Regions from separate parts of the Kribbella sp. NBC_01484 genome, predicted to be linked through region 2. Evidence: riboswitches for the same ligand, from Rfam matches in the RefSeq annotation. Region 2 holds a riboswitch; the other holds the start of a gene.
The links. Region 2 has a riboswitch for glycine ahead of gcvP (aminomethyl-transferring glycine dehydrogenase). Riboswitches for the same ligand answer to the same signal wherever they lie in the genome.
Positions count from the first base shown of each region.

Region 1: another riboswitch for glycine. It lies ahead of OG555_RS09980 (L-serine ammonia-lyase); the one in region 2 lies ahead of gcvP (aminomethyl-transferring glycine dehydrogenase).

Region 1 is NZ_CP109437.1:2,035,285-2,045,259, forward strand. Features, by position in the region: gene OG555_RS09965 (hypothetical protein) at 1-401, opposite strand, end outside; gene OG555_RS09970 (helix-turn-helix transcriptional regulator) at 538-1,374, opposite strand; gene OG555_RS09975 (SDR family oxidoreductase) at 1,477-2,184, shown strand; gene OG555_RS09980 (L-serine ammonia-lyase) at 2,185-3,558, opposite strand; glycine riboswitch at 3,638-3,730, opposite strand; gene OG555_RS09985 (alpha/beta hydrolase) at 3,930-5,417, shown strand; gene OG555_RS09990 (hypothetical protein) at 5,475-5,702, opposite strand; gene OG555_RS09995 (aminopeptidase P family protein) at 5,895-7,325, opposite strand; gene OG555_RS10000 (GntR family transcriptional regulator) at 7,414-8,139, opposite strand; gene OG555_RS10005 (hydantoinase B/oxoprolinase family protein) at 8,266-9,975, shown strand, end outside.
Region 2 is NZ_CP109437.1:6,414,275-6,424,249, forward strand. Features, by position in the region: gene OG555_RS31205 (DUF881 domain-containing protein) at 1-277, shown strand, start outside; gene gcvH (glycine cleavage system protein GcvH) at 287-691, shown strand; gene OG555_RS31215 (FHA domain-containing protein) at 838-1,374, shown strand; gene ftsR (transcriptional regulator FtsR) at 1,361-2,056, shown strand; gene OG555_RS31225 (bifunctional nuclease family protein) at 2,110-2,604, shown strand; gene OG555_RS31230 (MerR family transcriptional regulator) at 2,793-3,407, shown strand; glycine riboswitch at 3,524-3,613, shown strand; gene gcvP (aminomethyl-transferring glycine dehydrogenase) at 3,696-6,536, shown strand; gene OG555_RS31240 (hypothetical protein) at 6,571-6,846, opposite strand; gene OG555_RS31245 (hypothetical protein) at 7,016-7,393, opposite strand; gene OG555_RS31250 (hypothetical protein) at 7,741-7,995, opposite strand; gene OG555_RS31255 (carph-isopro domain-containing protein) at 8,331-9,725, shown strand; gene OG555_RS31260 (FAD-dependent oxidoreductase) at 9,722-9,975, shown strand, end outside.

The DNA.
Region 1 (9,975 bases), 4.4 Mb from region 2:
ATCTGCGTGGTCGGCCGGCCCGGGGCCGGCGTCGGGTACGGGGTGTTCTCGCCGGGGACGCGGGTGGTGGTCGCACCGATTCCAGGAGTCGTTGCTGTCGGCAACGGCGTGGGCGGGGTGGTGCCGGGTGAGGTCGGCGTGGCTGTCGTACCACGCGGGATCGCCGGGACGTTCTGGCTGGGCTGACCGGGTTCGAGGCCGGCGACCGGGTTCGCCGGGTCGGGGCCACCACCCGGGAGCGGGAGGAACGAGGCCCCGATCCGCGGGCCGCCGGCCAGCGCCGTGAGGAAGAGGACGACGTACAGCAGCAGCAGTACGCCGGCGCCGGCGGCGACCTGTCGAAGTCGCTGCGGGTTCTGCCAGGGCGGGCGGCCGGGTGCCGTGGCAGGGAACGGTCTCACGGTTCCGCAGAGTAGCGGTTGAACCAGCGCTTCAAACAGACCGTGGAAGAAATTCCACACTAGATCGCAACCTTTTGGCAGCTGGATAACCAGTACGTACTCGTAGCATCTCTGTCCGTTATCAGGACTAGTGCGTTCAGAATTCAGCTAGGGTTTGCAGGCCGATGACCGACAGCAGGCGCAGCTTCTCGGCGGCCTCGCTGTTCGGCGCGGCCGTGTAGACGACGATGCGCAGGTCACTGCCCGGCACGGTGAGGACGTCGCAGTCGATGACGAGGGTGCCGAGGCCGGGATGGCGGATGGTCTTCTGCTCGGTCTGATGGAAACCGACGACGGGCTGATCCCAGAGCTGGGCGAACTCGTCGTACCCGGCGCGCAGTTCGTCGATCAGCGCTCTGAGTTCCGGGTCGTGCGGATAGCGGGCCAGGGAGGCGCGCAGGTCCGTCACCATCGCGATCTGGAAGCTTCGGCGCTGCTCGGGTGTCTGGAGCACGCGTTCGCCCGGCGCCGCGTAGTGCCGCCAGATGATGTTGCGCCAGCGGCCCTGCCACTCCGACGGGTCCCCGATCAGGGCCGCGAAGAGCGGATTCCAGGTGATCAGTCCCCAGGCCGCGTCGCACACGCAGAGCGGCGCACCCTCCAGCTGATCGACCATCCGGTGCACCCCCGGCGGGATGTACGCCGAGATCCGGCCGGGGGACGGTTCCACCTGCCCCGCGAGTACGAACAAATGGTTGCGCTCGGCATCGGACAGCCGGAGCGCCCGGGACAGCGCGGTCAGCACCTGCACTGACGGCGAGTCCGAGCGGCCTTGCTCGAGCCGGACGATGTAGTCCACCGACAGTCCGGCGAGCTGCGCCAACTCCTCGCGACGCAGCCCTGGTGCCCGCCGCCGTTCGCCCGCCGGCAGCCCGGCCTCGTCCGGGGTCACTCGATCGCGCCATGCGTGCAGTGTCCGGCCGAGCTCACCCATACGCCCAGTATTCCGCGCACACCCCGAACCAGCCTGGTACTGCCATTCCCTAGGACATCGCGGGCACTACCTGGCCGACCGACGCAGCGCGAGGGTGGAGTCATGACCACGACACTCATCACCGGGGGCAACAAGGGCCTCGGTTTCGAAACCGCCCGTCGGCTCGTCGCGCTGGGTCACACTATGTATCTCGGCGCCCGGGATCCCGAGCGCGGCAAGCAGGCCGCGACCGACCTCGGCGCGCACTACCTCCCCTTGGATGTCACCAGCGACGGCTCCGTCGCAGCCGCGGCCCGGCAACTCGAGTCCGAGGCCGGCCGGCTCGACGTACTCATCAACAACGCCGGCATCCCCGGTCCGCGGCACACCGCGCGGGAGCTGACGGCGGACGACCTGCGGATCACGTACGACGTCAACGTGTTCGGCCCGGTCCGGATGCTGCACCACTTCCTGCCGCTGCTCGACCGCAGCGACAACCCGGTTGTCGTGAACGTGTCCAGCGGACTCGGCTCGATCGCCACCGCCGTCGATCCGGAGGTCTGGCCTCCCGCCGTACCGGTCTGGGTATACGCGGCGGGTTACGGATCGTCCAAGGCGGCCCTCAACATGCTCACGGTCCAGTACGCGCAGCAACTACCAGAGCTCCGGATCAACACCGTCGACCCTGGGTTCACCGCGACCGACTTCAACAATCACCGGGGCGTGCAGAGCGTCGAGAAGGGCGCGGAGATCATCGTCCGCCTGGCCACGATCGGTCCGAACGGCCCGACCGGCCAGTACCTCAGCCTGGACGGCAACGTGCCCTGGTGATCAGCACTCGATCACGTTGACGGCGAGGCCGCCGCGGGACGTCTCCTTGTACTTGATCTTCATGTCGGCGCCGGTCTCGCGCATCGTCTTGATCACCTTGTCGAGGGTGACGACGTGGACGCCGTCGCCGTGCATCGCCATCCGGGCCGCGTTGATCGCCTTCACCGACGCCATCGCGTTCCGCTCGATACAGGGGATCTGCACCAGCCCGCCGACCGGGTCGCAGGTCAGGCCGAGGTTGTGTTCCATGGCGATCTCGGCCGCGTTCTCGACCTGCCCCGGCGTACCGCCGAGGACCTCGCACAACCCGGCCGCCGCCATCGAGCAGGCCGAGCCGACCTCGCCCTGGCAACCGACCTCGGCGCCGGAGATCGACGCGTTCTCCTTGTACAGCACGCCGATCGCACCAGCCGTCAGCAGGAATCTGACCGCACCGTCGTCGGTCGCCCCCGGCACGAACCGCCGGTAGTAGTGCAGTACGGCGGGAATGATGCCGGCGGCACCGTTCGTCGGCGCGGTGACGATCCGGCCGCCGGACGCGTTCTGCTCGTTCACCGCGAGGGCGAACAGGTTGACCCAGTCCATCACCTTCAGCGGATCCACCGACCAGGGATCAGCGCTCAGTCGACGGTGCAGCGAGTGTGCCCGGCGCGGCACCTTCAGGCCGCCGGGCAGAATGCCCTCGGTCTCACAACCTTCGCGGACACAGTCCTGCATCACCTGCCAGATGTGCAGCAGCCCGGCCCGGATCTCCTCCTCGGTCCGCCAGGCGAGCTCGTTCGCGAGCATCACCTCGCTCATCGACAGCTGGGACTCGCGACAACGGTCGAGCAACTCGGCACCGGTGGTGAACGGGTACTTCAGCGGGGTCGTGTCCAGCACGATCCGGTCGCCGGCCGCCGCGTTCTCGTCGACCACGAATCCGCCGCCGACCGAGTAGTACGTGCGTTCCCGCAGTACGGCGCCGTCCGCCGAGCGGGCCACGAAACTCATCCCGTTCGGGTGGTAGGGCAGCGCCTTGCGCCGGTGCATGATCAGGTCGGTGTTCTCGTCGAACGCGATCTCGTGCGTACCGGCCAGCACTACTCGGCCGCGCTCGCGGATCGTCTCGACCCGGGCGTCGACGGAATGGGTGACGACGGTCTCGGGGTCCTCGCCCTCGAGTCCGAGCAGGACCGCCTTGTTGCTGCCGTGGCCGTGCCCGGTCGCACCGAGCGAACCGAAGAGTTGTGCTTCGACCCTCGCCGTCGCGGCCAGCAGGCCGGCGTCGGCCAGGCCGAGTGCGAAGGTGCGGGCGGCGCGCATCGGCCCCACCGTGTGGGAGCTCGACGGGCCGATCCCGATGCTGAACAGATCGAAGACGCTGATCGCCATCGTGTGGAGGTTCCTTCCGGTCGCCGTTGACCGTTTGGTGTCCTCCCCGCTCTGTCAGGCTGATGCCTTCCAGAGGTGCCTCGCCCGCGCGGTGAAGGTGCCTGAGAGATTCTTGGGGAGAGTTGCTCCTACGGCGCCCGGGTCACGCCCGGGTCTCTCCCGCACGGGTTCATGCGGCTGTTGAATTGACTGACGGTCTGGACGGTACGGCGCTCCCACCGGCAACGTCAATCCGGCCGATCCGCACCATCAGCGACCGACCCCAACGAGTCCCCCAAGGGCCGGCCGGGGTCTGGCGAGGGCTTGTCCCGGATGTGGTGAGGCAAGCGGTTGCTGAGGATCGAGGGAGTCCCCAGACAGGAGATTCGCTGATGAAGTCCCGACGAGTTCTCAGGACCACCGCGTGGGGTGTGGTCCTGGGATTCGCTGCGGCCGGCCTTACCGCGCTGCCGGCGCCGGCCGCCGTACCCAGGCAAGTGACCGTGCAGTGGTCCGACTGCAAGCCCGAGGGCAAGGATGATCCGGAGGAGGTGGAGGGATCGCAGTGCGCGACCCTGCAGGTGCCGGTCGACTGGCACGATCCCGACGGCCCCACCTTCGGCCTCGCGATCGCCCGTCGTACGGCGAAGTCGCCGGCCGACCGCGTCGGCGTGCTGATGTGGGGCCCGGGTGGTCCCGGTGACTCGGGCGTCGACCGGGTCAAGACCGGGATGTCCCGGTTCAGTCAGAACCTGCAGGACCAGTTCGACATCGTGAGCTTCGACCCGCGGGGTGTCGCCCGCAGCAACCCGGTGAAGTGCACGGCCGCACTGCTGGTCAAGCAGCCGTCACCGATCATCAAAAGTGCGGCCGAGTTCCGCGCGACCATTCGCTACAACCAGCAACTCGCGACCGACTGCCGCGACCACACCGGGCAGGTGTACGACCACCTCGACACCTGGCAGACGGTCCACGACGTCGACGCGATCCGCCGGGCGATCGGCGAGTCGACGATCTCCTTCCACGGCAGCTCGTACGGAACGGTGCTCGGCGGCCAGTACGCCGAGACGTACCCGGGCCGGGTGCGCGCGATGGTGCTCGAGAGCGTGAGCGACCACAGCGCCGCATCGGCGAAGGAATTCCTCGACGCCCAGGCGACCGCGGCCCAGGACTCGTTCTCCGAGTTCGTGAAATGGTGCGACGCGGCAACAACCTGCGCATTGCACGGTCGCGATATCCACACCTTGTGGGCGGACCTGCTCGCCCGGGCCGACCACGGCGAGGTGCCGGATCCGCAGCACCCGACCGTCGCGATCACACCGTTCAACCTGAGCTTCTTCGTGTTCCGCAAGCTCTACGACCCGGAGTGGGTCGCGCTCGCCGATACGTTGCAGCAACTCGACGCGAGTACGCCGCCGACCGGGCAGGCACCGGTCCCGCCCGGACTCGCGTCGTACCCGCTGGCGGTGTTCTGCCAGGACTGGAACCTCGGCGTCCGCGACTACCGGGAGTACGCCGGCCATCTCGACCGGCTGGCCAGGAACAACCCCGACATGCGCTACCCCGGTCAGCTGATGGCGGTGTCGATCTGCCTCGGGCAGCCGCCGGCCGCCAACCCGCAGCACCGGCTGAAGGTCCACGGCCTGAGGACTCCGGTCCTGCTCGCGAACGCGATCCACGACCCGGCCACCGGGTACGACTGGGCCCGGAGCCTCGAACGTCAGCTCGGCAGGTACGGCGTACTGCTCACCTACGAGGGCTGGGGGCACGGCAGCTACAACTCGAGCCCCTGCATGCAGACGACGATCGACGCGTATCTGGTCTCGCGTCAGGTGCCGGAACGCGGCACCAGTTGCCCCGCCGTACCACCGGTGGGCTGAGAGAGATCCGGGGCCGGCGCCTCCCAACCAGCACCGGCCCCGGTGTCCGTGTGGTCCTCAGACCGGGACGCCGGCCACGTCGAAAACGCGGTCGAGATGGTCGCCGCGGACCAGGCGGCCCGCCAGCAGACGGAGTTCGGCGCAGGCGCTCTCGAGTGCCTGCATCTGCGATCGGCAGTGGTCGACGTACCAGAACGGGTCGTCGGGCTGCGGATCGTCGGCATCGTCGATGTCGGCGTACCAGTGCTGATCTCCGTAGTGGACTACTCGCACTCGCAGATTCATGATGACTACTCCCCGTGCCCAGGGATCCTGGGTCCCCCCTGGCCCCAGTCGGGGCCGGCTCGGCTGGGCGCGTGGTACGCGGCCCCCCACTGCCACGCGCCCTGCCGAGTTCGACCCTCCCCCGCTCGATACATCGTCGGCGGCGGGGCGAATGTTACTGCTTGTGACGATTAATTTTGCGTAGACGGCCTGTCACCGAGCGTTGAGCTGCGACTGGGTCCATTGCTCCAGTCCGTCGGTGGTGATCGGCAGGTCCTGGGTGAGGATCTCGAGCCGGTCGGCATGCACGACGACGTTGTCCTCGATCCGGATGCCGATCCCGCGCAGCTCCGGCGGCACGGTCTCGTCGTTCGGGTGGAAGTACAGCCCCGGCTCGACGGCGAGCGCCATCCCGGCCTCGATGTCGCCGGCGAAGTACGCCTCCGGCCGGGACGCGTCGCAGTCGTGCACGTCGAGGCCGATGTAGTGCCCGGTCCCGCAGACGATGTACCGCCGGTGCTGCTGTCCGTCCGGGCCGAGCAGCTCGTCCATCGACACGTCGAGCAGACCCCAGTCCCGCAGGCCCTCGGCCAGCACCCGCAGCGCCTCGTACTGGAAGGCCCGGTACGGCGCTCCCACCTTGACGGCCTCGAGGGACGCCAACTGCGCCTTGTGCACGAGGTCGTGCACCTGCCGCTGGGCCGCGGTGTACTCACCGGTGGCCGGGAAGGTCCGGGTCACGTCGGCGGTGTAGAGCGTGCGGGTCTCGACCCCGGCGTCCAGCAGGATCACGTCGCCCTCGTTCACCGGGCCGTCGTTGCGGACCCAGTGCAGCACCGGAGCGTGGTGGCCGGCAGCAACGATCGAGGCGTACCCGACGCCGTTGCCCGCGGTCCGCGCACGCCGGTCGAAGGTGCCCTGCAGCCACCGCTCGCCGCCACCCCGGATGGCCTCGGGCAGCTCCCGGGCCACATCGCCGAACGCGAGCACGCTGGCCGTGACCGCCTCGCGCAGCTGGTCCAGCTCCCAGTCGTCCTTGATCCGGCGCAGCTCGGCCAGCGTCTGGCGCAGCGAGTTGCCGTCCGTCGGAGAGGTCCGGACCAGCGCGTCCAGCATCGGCTCGACACCGGGCGTCGACAGCATGAACGGCACCGCGCCGCGCACGGCCGCCGGCAGTTCCTCGATCGGACGGCAGGCGATCTGCAGCGCGTCCGACCAGTCCTTCAGCCCCGGCACCGGGCCGATCCACAGCTCGCCGTCCCGCGCGTTGGCGAAGAAGTCCGCCTCGTCCGGACCGGCGGTCTCCCGCAGGTACAGCGTCGCCTCACCGTCCGCCGACAGCACCAGTACGGCGCCCTCCGCCTGGCAACCGGTCAGCCAGACGAAGTCGCTGTCGGCGCGGAACTGGTAGTCGGTGTCGTTCGAGCGCACCGGCGCCCGGCCGGCCGCGAGCGCGATCCGCCGGCCCGGCAGCGCGGCGGAGAGCTTCCGCCGGTGCGCGGCCGCGGCCTCGGCCAGCCCCTCCGGCACCGTCACCGACCGGTCCACCGGGCCCCAGCCCCGCGAGACGAAGTCCCGGAATCCGTTGGCGTCGATCGGGCGGTAGGACTTCGGGGTCGGATCGGTCCGGTCGTCTTCGGTCATGAGCTGAGCTCCCCTTTGCAGCTGACGGTCAGAGTTCATCAACTCAGGTCCGCGCGGGGGCGCGCAAGCCCTTATCGAATCTCGTGGTTCAACAGGCCCGGAACGCCTCCAGCAGACCGTGCTCGGAGTCGAGCAGGTACTGATGCAGGTCGGCCGCCGCCTCGTCGTACTTACGCGCCTCGAGCAGCTCGAACAGCTCACGGTTTCGCGTGATGTACGGCCGGTGCAGCTCACGCGGCGTCGCGATCACTTGGAAGACAAGCCGCAACTCGGCCAGCAGCCGCCTGGTCATCGCATCCATCCGGGTGCTGTCGGCCAGACCGATCAGGTGCTCGTGGAACCGCATGTTCGCCGTACCGACGGCCGGCCAGCGATCCGCGAGCGCGGCCGCCTCGGCGGCCTCGACATCGTCCTGCAACGGCTCGAGCCGGCTCGCCGGCAGCTCCGGCTCGCGCTCGGCCAGACCCCGCACGACGTCGACCTCGAGCACCCGGCGGAGCCGGTACAGGTCGACCACGTCCCGCTCGTCGAGCTCCGGGACGAACACGCCGCGATGCAGCTTGTAGACCAGCAGCCCCTCGTGGGTGAGCAGCCGGAAGGCTTCGCGCAACGTATTGCGGCTGACCTCCAGCACCGCGGTCAGCTCGATCTCGGACAGTTGGGCGCCCGGGGGCAGTGCACCTTCGGTGATGCTGCGGCGCAGGATGTCTGCGGCCCGCTCGGCCGAACTGCTGCGGTCCAGCCGCGCGACATCAGCGGCAACCGACCGCAACCACGCCTGCCGGGGTGTGTCGTCGGCCTCACCCGTGCTCATCTCCGCATCATCCCGCAATCCGGCCGATCAGTGAAAGTTTGGTGGAACAACCCTCTTGCAGGATTGTTGAACAATCCATAGAGTCGGTCCCACCACCACGACGGCTGTCCGGAAAGGCGGTAGCGCATGGCGCGGAAGTGGGAGTTCTGGATCGACCGTGGCGGCACCTTCACCGACCTCGTCGCCCGGCGCCCGGATGGAACCCTGGTGACGCACAAGCTCCTGTCCGAAAACCCGGAGCGCTACCGGGACGCCGCCGTCGAGGGCATCCGCCGGCTGCTCGCCGTGCCGGCCGGCGAACGGGTCCCCGCCGAGCGCATCGAGGTCGTCAAGATGGGCACGACGGTGGCCACCAACGCGCTGCTCGAGCGCGACGGCGAGCCGACCGTCCTCGTCATCACCCGGGGTTTCCGCGACGCGCTGCGGATCGCCTATCAGAACCGCCCCCGCATCTTCGCCCGCGAGATCGTGCTGCCGGAGCTCGTCTACTCGGCCGTGATCGAGGCGAACGAACGGGTGGCCGCCGACGGCAAGGTCCTCGTCCCGCTCGACGAACAGGCCGTCGCCGAGGACCTGCGGCGTGCGTACGACGACGGCCTGCGATCGGTTGCCGTGGTGTCGCTGCACGGCTACCGCTATCCGCGGCATGAGGCGGTGATCGGCGAGATCGCCCGCCGGGTCGGCTTCACCCAGATCTCGCTGTCGCACGAGTGCAGCCCGCTGATGAAGGTGGTCTCGAGGGGCGACACGACCGTGGTCGATGCGTACCTCTCCCCGATCCTGCGCCGGTACGTCGATCAGGTGGCATCCGAGCTGGCCGGTGTGCGGCTGATGTTCATGCAGTCGAACGGCGGGCTCACCGAAGCGCACGCGTTCCGTGGCAAGGACGCGATCCTGTCCGGGCCCGCGGGCGGTGTGGTCGGGATGGCGCGGACCACGACGACTGCCGGGTTCGACCGGGTGATCGGCTTCGACATGGGCGGCACGTCGACCGACGTGTCGCACTACGCAGGCGAGTTCGAACGCGAGCTGGAAACGCTTGTCGCCGGGGTGCGGATGCGCGCGCCGATGATGAGCATCCACACCGTGGCGGCGGGCGGCGGCTCGATCCTGATCTTCGACGGGAGCCGCTACCGCGTCGGTCCAGGATCGGCGGGCGCGGATCCGGGCCCCGCGTCGTACCGCAGGGGAGGTCCGCTCACGGTCACGGATGCGAACGTGATGCTCGGCCGGGTGCAGCCGGGCTTCTTCCCGGCCGTGTTCGGCGAGAACGGCGACCAGCGGCTCGACTCAGACGTCGTACGGCGGAAGTTCGCGGAGCTCGCCACCGTGATCGGGGACGGGCGGGCTCCGGAGGAGGTCGCAGCCGGCTTCGCCGACATCGCCGTCGCGAACATGGCGAACGCGATCAAGAAGATCTCGGTGCAACGCGGGTACGACGTCACCCAGTACGTCCTGGCGACGTTCGGCGGAGCAGGCGGCCAGCACGCCTGCGCGGTCGCTGACGCGCTGGGAATGACACAGGTGCTCATTCACCCGCTCGCGGGCGTGCTCTCGGCGTACGGCATGGGTGTCGCCGACGTCGCCGCCCTGCGCGAGCGGGCGGTCGAGACGACACTGAGCGGTGCCGTACTCCCTGAGCTCGCGCGGGTCCTCGACGAACTCACCAGCGACGCCGGTCGCGAACTCGAGGGCGAAGGCATCCCGGCCGAGCGGATCACCGCGATCCGTCGCGCGCTGCTGCGCTACGACGGCACCGACACCGCCGTCGCCGTGTCTGTCGGCGAGGTGGACGAGATGGTGGCGGAGTTCGAGGCCACCTACCGGCGACGGTTC
Region 2 (9,975 bases):
GGTCCGGGTCGTCGCCAGTACCGACTTAGTCGACGACGCGCCGGGGATCCGGATCGACGGTCAGAAGCTGAATTCGCCGTACGTTGTCGAGGCGATCGGGGAGTCGCACAACCTGTCCGAGGCGGCCAACTTCCCGGGCGGCCTGGTCAGTGAGGTGACCGGTCCGCAGGTGGGCGGAACCGCCGAGGTGACCGAGGTTCCGACGCTCCAGATCACCGCCTTGCACGCGCCGGAGGAGCATCGCTACGCTCGCCCGGCACCCAGCCCGACCAAGTAGCTGTGTCCGATGCAAAGAAAGAGGACCGAGGTGTACCCCGAAGACCTGAAGTACACGGCCGAGCACGAGTGGGTCAAGGCCGACGGCGAGGCGCCGGTGCGGGTCGGCATCACCGACTTCGCACAGGACGCGCTCGGTGACATCGTGTACGTGCAGCTGCCCGAGATCGGCAGCGCGGTGCGGGCCGGCGACGCCTGTGGCGAGCTGGAATCGACCAAGAGCGTGAGCGACCTGTTCGCGCCGGTCAATGGCACCGTGACCGCCGTCAACGAGGCGCTCGCCGACCAGCCCGACCTGGTCAACAGCGACCCGTACGGCGAGGGCTGGCTGCTCGACATCGAGGTCGAGGACGCCGCCGAGGTGGCGGCGCTGATGGACGCCGAGACCTACCAGGGACAGCTCGACCAGAGCTGACCGGCAGCGGCTTGGCCGCGCCTGGTACGTTGTCCGGACCTCAACTGCTGGTCGAGGGTTGAGGTCCGCGAATCTGCGTCCACACTTGTTCATACGGGGTCTATCGAAAACGTCGCCGGACCGCCGGCGATCGGGAGGATCACAGCATGCCGTTCTGCAACCAGTGCGGGCACGAGAACTCCGACGGCAGCCGGTTCTGCTCGCAGTGCGGAGCGATGCTTCCTGGCGCGGACCGCCCGGCGGCAGCCCCAGCGGCCGCGCCGGCGACCAACGGTGTCACCGACACCGCGATGCTGACCCCGATCGGCGCCGAGCCCGAGCCCGAGCGCACCGGCGAGCCGCTGTCGGTGGAGGACGAGGCCGCGGTCGGCGCCCTGCCGGCCGGATCCGCCCTGCTGATCGTCCAGCGCGGGCCGAACGCGGGCAGCCGGTTCCTGCTCGACGTCGACGTGGTCACCGCCGGCCGGCACCCGGACAGCGACATCTTCCTCGACGACGTCACCGTGTCGCGCCGGCACGCGGAGTTCCGCCGCGACCCGTACGGCGTGAAGGTCCGCGACGTGGGCAGCCTGAACGGCACCTACGTGAACCGGGACCGGATCGACGAGGTCCAGCTGACCAGTGGCGACGAGGTCCAGATCGGCAAGTACCGCTTGGTGTACTACGCCAGTGGCCAAGCCTGAGCCTTCCGTCGAGGGCCCCGCTGAAGGCCGCGGCATCGGAGAGGTGCTGCAGCTGCTGCAGGCCGAGTTCGCCGACGTCACGATCTCCAAGATCCGGTTCCTCGAGGCCGAGGGACTGGTGACGCCGGCCCGGACCTCCTCGGGCTACCGGAAGTTCAGCGCGGCCGACGTCGAGCGGCTGCGCTACGTGCTGACCGCGCAACGTGACCAGTACCTGCCGCTGAAGGTGATCAAGGAACACCTCGGCGCGATCGATCGCGGCCTGCGCCCGGCGGCCGGCGGTCCACCGGTCGCGCCGAGCTCGTTGCCGGAGCCACCGCGGCTGCCGGTCGCCGACGACTTCGGTGCTGCGGGCATCGATCTGAAGCTGACCCGGGAGGAGCTCCGCGCCGCCGCGGGGATCTCGGCCGAACTGCTCGGCGAGCTGGAGGGCCATGGCCTGGTGGTGGCCCGTGGCAACCACTACGACGGGGACGCGATCGTGATCGCCCGGCTGGCCGCGGACTTCGCGCCGTACGGGATCGAGCCGCGGCACCTGCGCCCGTTCCGGACGGCGGCCGATCGGGAGGCCGGCCTGATCGAGCAGGTGACCGGCCCCCGCCGTACCGAACAGACCGAGGAACTGGCCGCGCTCGCCGTCCGCCTGCACGCGGCGCTGGTCCGTTCCCGCCTGCCCAGGTAACCGGGGCACCCCGCGGGCCTACCCGGGGCTTCCCTGCGGAGTAGGCTGAAGGGGTGCGCGAAGTCGACGTGGTCGGAGTCCGGGTGGAGATGCCCTCGAGTCAGCCGATCGTGCTGCTGCGAGAGGTTGGCGGGGAGCGGTACCTGCCGATCTGGATCGGCGCGGCCGAGGCGAGTGCGATCGCTTTCGCCCAGCAGGGGATGGAGCCGCCGCGGCCGCTGACGCACGACCTGTTCGCGGAGACCATCCGGGTGCTCGGGCACACCCTCAGCCAGGTCCGGATCGTGAACCTGACCGACGGCATCTTCGAGGCGATCCTGGTGTTCGACGACAAGACCGAGATCTCGGCGCGACCGTCGGACTCGATCGCGCTGGCGCTGCGCACCGGGACCCCGGTGTTCTGCACCGAGGAGATCCTGGCCGAGGCCGGCATCCCGGTTCCGGAGAGTGAGACCGACGATCCCGACGAGGTGGTGGAGGAAGAGGAGGTCGAGCGATTCCGCGAGTTCCTCGACCAGGTGACACCCGAGGATTTCGACAAGAGCTGACCAGTTCAGTTCACCGCAGTGGTACAAGATCAGATAGGTAACGATTCGTACGACGGCCGCGACACGCTCCCGGCTCGGTGCGGTTGTCGTTGACCCTCCCTGGTCGGCGGCTTACCTTGAAGGAGTCGTGGGGTGTTGTCACTCCACGGATGTGACCCGTTCCAGTCGGTACCCAGGGAGGCTCAGGCGTGACACGCACCGGCGACACGGATCTGACGGCGCAGTCGACGTCCGACGCACACGCCCAGGCGGCCGCTGCCGCGGGCGTCCAGGGTCTGCTGTTCGACGACGACCTGCGGCCGATGCCGGAGGATGTCGGGTTCCGCGGTCCGACGGCATGCGCGGCGGCCGGGATCACCTACCGTCAGCTCGACTACTGGGCCCGCACCGGCCTGGTCTCCCCGTCCGTCCGCCCGGCGACCGGCTCCGGCACGCAACGGCTCTACGGCTTCCGTGACGTCCTGTTGCTGAAGGTGATCAAGCGGCTGCTCGATGCCGGCATTTCACTGCAGCAGATCCGGACCGCGATCGCCCACCTCAGCAAGCGCGGCATCGACGACCTGACCCAGATCACGCTGATGAGCGACGGCGCCTCGGTCTACATGTGCACCTCGCCGGACGAGGTGATCGATCTGCTCGCCGGCGGTCAGGGCGTCTTCGGTATCGCCCTCGGGGGTGTCTGGCGCGAGGTCGAGGGTTCGCTGTCCGAGCTGCCGACCGAGCGTGCCGACGGTCACGACGACGGCGACAGCCACGCCAACGACGAGCTCGCGGCCCGCCGCCGGGCTCGCATGACCGGCTGACCTGTTTCATCCCGTGCGCCTCTACGCGCACGGCACGGCGGGGGAGTTCCAGTCCGGCCGGCAGACGGCTCCTGCCCGAACTGTTCGAGGATTCCTGGTAGCCTCGGTTCAGCCGTACACAGCACTCGGGAGAGACCCGTGCAACCGGGCGCCGAAGGGGCAATTCCTCCCCGGAACCTCTCAGGCCCATGGACCGAGTGCCACAGGCGACTCTGGAGCGCCCCTGCGTGAGCTGGGCGTGACAGAGGGGGAGGCGACCGGAAGCACTGTCAGCAACGGAGCCTCTAGATGAACAACTCACCCCAACTCTCGGCGACGTTCGCCGACCGGCACATCGGGCCGCGTCCGGACGAGATCGCCCGCATGGTCCAACTCCTCGGGTACGACGACGTCGACGCGCTGGTGGATGCCGCGGTGCCGGCGTCGATCCGGTCCGCCGAGGCGCTCCGGCTGCCCGAGCCGGCCTCCGAGGTCGACGCGCTGACCGAGCTCCGCCAGCTGGCGGCCCGCAACACCGTCGCCACCTCGATGATCGGCCAGGGGTACTACGGCACCTTCACGCCGTCGGTCATCGTCCGGCGTCTGGTCGAGAACCCGGCCTGGTACACGGCCTACACGCCGTACCAGCCGGAGATCTCCCAGGGCCGGCTCGAGGCGCTGCTGAACTTCCAGACCGTCGTGTCCGACCTGACCGGCCTGCCGACCGCGAACGCGTCGCTGCTGGACGAGGGCACCGCGGCAGCCGAGGCGATGACGCTGGCCCACCGGTCGAACAAGAAGAGCAAGTCCGACCGCTTCCTGGTCGACGCCGACTGCTTTGCCCAGACCATCGCCGTGGTGCGGACCCGGGCCGCGGCGCTCGGCATCGAGGTCGTGGTCGCCGACACCACCGACGGTCTGCCGGACGGTGACTTCTTCGGCTTCCTCGTGCAGTACCCGGGCTCCGGCGGTGTCGTCCGCGACCTGAAGCCGCTGATCGCTGCCGCGCACGAGCGCGACACGCTGGTCGCGGTCGCCTCCGACCTGCTCGCGCTGACGTTGCTCGAGGCACCGGGTGAGGCCGGCGCCGACATCGTGATCGGATCCTCGCAGCGGTTCGGCGTACCACTGTTCTACGGCGGTCCGCACGCCGGTTTCATGTCCGTCCGGTCCGGCCTCGAGCGGTCGTTGCCCGGCCGCCTCGTCGGTGTATCCGTCGACTCTGACGGCGCACCGGCGTACCGGCTGGCACTGCAGACTCGCGAGCAGCACATCCGCCGCGAGAAGGCGACCTCCAACATCTGTACGGCGCAGGTCCTGCTGGCCGTGGTCGCGTCGATGTACGCCGTCTACCACGGGCCGGACGGTCTGAAGGCGATCGCGGAGCGCGTCCACGACTACGCCGGCCGGTTGGCCGCGTCGTTGCGTGCGGGAGGTGTGGAGGTCGTGCACGACGACTTCTTCGACACCGTGCTCGCCCGGGTCCCCGGTCAGGCCGCGGATGTGGTCGACGCCGCCAGGCAGAACGGCATCTGGCTCCGGCTGGTCGACGCGGACCACGTCGGCATCTCCTGCGACGAGAAGACCGACGTCGCCACGCTGACCCGGGTCTGCCAGTCCTTCGGCGTGCGGTACGACGGTTCGCTGGACGCGGCCGCAGTTGCCGTGCCGCGGACCACGGACTACCTGACGCACCCGGTGTTCAACACGCACCAGTCCGAGACCGCCATGCTGCGGTACCTGCGCAAGCTGTCCGACAAGGACTACGCGCTGGACCGCGGGATGATCCCGCTCGGGTCCTGCACGATGAAGCTGAACGCGACCACCGAGATGGAGCCGGTCACCTGGCCGGAGTTCGCCGACCTGCATCCGTTCGCGCCGATCGAGGACGCGGCCGGGTACGCGGTGCTGATCGGTCAGCTGGAGCGCTGGCTGGCCGAGGTGACCGGGTACGCGAAGGTCTCGATCCAGCCGAACGCGGGTTCGCAGGGTGAGCTGGCGGGGCTGCTCGCGATCCGTGGGTACCACCACGGGCGGGGTGATCTCGATCGCACTGTGTGCCTGATCCCGGCCAGTGCCCACGGCACCAACGCCGCCTCCGCGGTGATGGCCGGCATGAAGGTGGTCGTTGTCAAGGGCAACGACGACGGCACGATCGACCTGGACGACCTGCGGGCGAAGGCTTCTGAGCACGCGGCCAAGCTGGCGGCGATCATGATCACCTACCCGTCCACGCACGGCGTGTACGAGGAGAGTGTGACCGAGGTCTGCCGGATCGTCCACGAGCACGGTGGCCAGGTGTACGTCGACGGCGCGAACCTGAACGCGTTGCTCGGTCTGGCCAAGCCCGGTGAGTTCGGCGGCGACGTCAGCCACCTGAACCTGCACAAGACGTTCTGCATTCCGCACGGCGGTGGTGGCCCCGGCGTCGGACCGGTGGCCGTGGCCGCGCACTTGGCGCCGTACCTGCCGAACCACCCGCTGCTGGACCAGGCCGGACCGGAATCCGGGGTCGGCCCGATCAGCGCGGCGCCGTTCGGTTCGGCGGGGGTGCTGGCGATCTCGTGGGCGTACATCCGGATGATGGGTGCCGAGGGTCTGACGGCTGCCACGAAGTCCGCCGTACTGACTGCGAACTACGTGGCGAAGCGGCTCGAGGGTGCCTTCCCGGTGCTCTACACCGGCGAGAACGGCCTGGTCGCGCACGAGTGCATCCTGGATCTGCGGCCGATGACCAAGGAGACCGGGATCAGCGTCGACGACGTCGCGAAGCGGCTGATCGACTACGGCTTCCACGCGCCGACCATGTCGTTCCCGGTCGCGGGCACGCTGATGGTCGAGCCGACCGAGTCCGAGGACCTCGGCGAGCTGGACCGGTTCTGCGACGCGATGATCGCGATCCGGCACGAGATCGACCGGGTCGCCGCGGGGGAGTGGCCGGCCGGCGACAACCCGCTGGTGAACGCGCCGCACACCGCCGAGTCGGTGATCAACGACAAGTGGGAGCACGCCTACACTCGCGAGGAGGCCGCGTTCCCCCGCTCCGTCGACCGCGCCTCGAAGTACTGGCCCCCCGTCCGCCGCATCGACGGCGCCTACGGCGACCGCAACCTCATCTGCTCCTGCCCACCCCCGGAGGCGTTCGAGTAGGCGAAGCGCGGGCTGCGGATCCAGCTCTACCCGGCTACCTGATCCGCAGCCCCGCAGCCTCGACCGCCCGACGAAGGTGTCCAACAGCGCAGAACGATTGACCGGACAGTTCCCAGACCGCGACGCCGTGCACCTCCGCCGGAGCTGTGAGGACACCGAGGGACTCGCCGGCCGAGTTGACCAGCTCCGGCCAGGGACGGTTCAGCTCACCCATGGCGTCGTCCTGTAGCTGGAACGCGGCGAAGGCACATGCTTGCTCCACGCCACGGTGCCCGACGTCGAGCGGGAACTCGTGTCCGCCGGCGACCAAGATGAAATCGTCACCAGGCGTTCCGGTCCAGGCAGGGTCGCCCCGGAACTCGACGCTCCGCAGTCCAGTCCCGGCAAAGTCCGCGTTCAGCCGATCAGCGACGAAGGCCTGCGCCGCCCCCTCGTTTCGCTCTCGGTCCAGGTGTCCATGACAGCTCCCAGGTCGTTGATCACACTAGTTTGCACTTGATGAAAAACTTCTGCACAACTGCGCCTTTGGTGTCGTACGACGTGCCAGTGATCTTGAAAATCTGTCCCGGCTTGTACGTCCGCAGATACCGGTTCTTCGACCTGTCCCACGTTCTCGCCGGAAGCGATCCGTGTGGCGGGTAGCTCTGCTTCTTGCCGTCGACCTTCTTCGAGCCGACATAGATGCTCACGATGTACCGCTCGGCGGGCAGGTTCGGGTACGTACCCCATTGGATCGATGTTCCAGGACCCTTCTGCTGGATTGACAGTCGTCCAGCTTGTTTTCGTCGGTGTAGTTCGGCGAACAGGAGTGGATTGTTGTCGAGCCCGAGCCAGGCGGGGGCACGTCCGCGGCGCATGCTTTGACCGTCGGTCCAACCATCGCGACAAGCGCCAGCGCGTGCGCCGGCCTCCCCGCCCGCCTGAGCTTCCTCACGAAGTTTTCGTGATGGCCGGCCGAGCATCCCGCGATGCGGGTGACCATAGTGAGGAGTTGACGCGGTTTCTCCTTGAGTTCCTCGATGGCGGGCATCGTCCTGTCTCCGATCTGGTTCTTGGGCGGCGGCCGCCCCCGCTCGGCGGTGCAGGGCACCGAGCGATGGCCGCCTCGGGTGTGATCGGCTATCCGGTTGGCGAAACTGCGAATGGCCGATCCCGGTGGAACGGCGGAACGGACGCGGAGCGCTGGGGACTTGGAGATGCCCTCTCAGCACGTTCGCTCTGCCGGCTCGGTGGCGATCAGCACTTGATGGTCGCCGCAGCTGAGGTGGTCGCGGATGTCCAGGGGATTGCCGAGAACTGCCAAGTGATGCAGGGTCGGTACGACGAGTGCTAGGCCATCCGACTCCAGAAGCGAACCGAGGAGGTCGAAGACGGCATCCGGCGGCCCGAGCCTCTGCACGTACACCGTCTCGAGCCGATACCCGCGCTCGGTGGCGCAAGCGATCAGCCTTCGCTGCATGGCCAAAAGCTCACCGGTGCTTCTCACGAAGAGCATCGATATGAGTCCGAGTGCAACCCTGCCTTGGAGCTGATCGGCTTCCTTGCCATCGCTCATTCCTGTGCCCGGCATCTCGCAACAAGCAGGTTCAGCATCGCCGTCGTCGAACCTGCCGTGATGCGCGGCAGAAGTAACCGCTCTGTCGCCATGCTTTGTCCTCCCGAGACGAGCTCACCGGCCCACTCGGCCCAGACTCAGCCAACTCGCTGGTTACGGGGAGGTACTAATCGCGTCAAAACTGTCAACTTCTGCGAGAATTCGCGCAAGGTGACACGACGTCGAGGAGACGCTTCGCTGTGAACGATGTTCTGGACGAGCTTCTGCGGGAGCTGGGCTGGTCACCTCGTACGTTGGCGCGCCGTCTCAACCGGGACTTCGGCGCGGGCACGGTCGCGGAGACAGCGCCGTACCACTGGCGAGACTCGGGTGGCGTGCCTCGACCACCGCTACCCGCGCTGGTGGCCCATCTCCTGTCCCGTGAACTCGGGCGACTGATCACGGTCGGCGAGCTCTGGCAGGGGCGCGCAGTGGACTCGCCGCTGGTCGTCCCTGCTGACGCAGCTCTGCGCCAGCCCTGGACTCGAGCCGGCACTCTCAGTGCTATCGACGACTGGGTGGTGGCGGGGCTGTTGGACAGGCGACAATTCCTGGCGATCTCCGGTGTGAGCCTTACATCGATCCCTGGCGACTACCTTGCGGGCGGGAAGGCTGCACGCGAGTTCGCGCGCGTCGCCACAGACAGCCCTCTGATCGAGCAGATCGAGCAGACAATTCCGTTGCGCCAAAGGTTGGACGATGTCAGTGGAGGTGGTGGTCATCTCGAGTATGTAGGCGCACAGTTCCGCTCGGTCGCGTTGTTGGTACGGCAAGGGGGACAACCACGTCCGATCGAATTTCGCCTACTTTCGGCACTCGCCGAGATCGGCCAACTGGCTGGTTGGATGGCCTTCGACGCAGGCCTCCACGGCCCGGCACAGCGCTACCTCTTCACCGCCCTCCGGGCAGCGCACGAGTGCGGGTACAAGTCGATGGCCGCTCACATCGTGGCGGATCTTGCTTTCCAAGCGGCTACCCGGGAGCAACCGTCAGACGCGGTGGCACTGGGCGAGTCTGCAGCCAAGATCGCTCGGCGCGCCCCGGCGAGCGTTCGAGCGTCAGTCCAGACGCGCCTCGCCTACGGGCACGCGATCGCAGGCGACATCTCCGCATTCGAGCAGGCACACAAGAGCGCTGTGGACGTTCTGGCCGACAGTGATCGTTCTGAGGATCCAGCCTGGATGTACTACCTGACGCCAAGCCATCTCGACACGCAGGCCGGCTACGCGCTGACACACGTCGGCACACTCGCGTCCGAAAGCGGCGATGCATCTGTCGGCCGTTCGATGCTGCGCGAGGGCGAGAAGCTCCTCCGCAAAGGTGCTTACGACAGACCACTCACCGCGGAAGCGCAACGTCGTGCCCTCTTCGAAGGTGCGTGGCTTGCTACAGCGGCCGCAGGCCGGGGCAACCTGGAGGAGGCCTGCGCTCTGGGACGCACTGCCGTCGCGCGAACGGCGACAGTGCGCTCCGCTCGAAGTCTCGACGTACTCAGTCGGCTCGCGGCGCGGCTGCGGCGGGCGAGGCGTAACGAGTACGTCAGGGACTTCCTGCCGTCGCTCGAGGCTTGTCTTGGTAGGACGTCGGCGTCGTGAGCCAGCGTGTTGTTGTTGTCGGGGCGGGTGTGGTCGGACTGACCAGCGCTGTGCGGCTCGCTGAGGCAGGTCATCGGGTAGATGTGGTGGCGGCCGAGCCACCGCAGGCGACGACTTCGGCCGTGGCCGGTGCACTCTGGGGTCCGTGGCTGGTGGAGCCGCGCGAGCGGGTTCTTCTGTGGGCCGCCCACACTCTGAAGGTCCTGGGCGAACTCGCTGATCACCCGAGTTCAGGCGTTCGGGTGGCAAC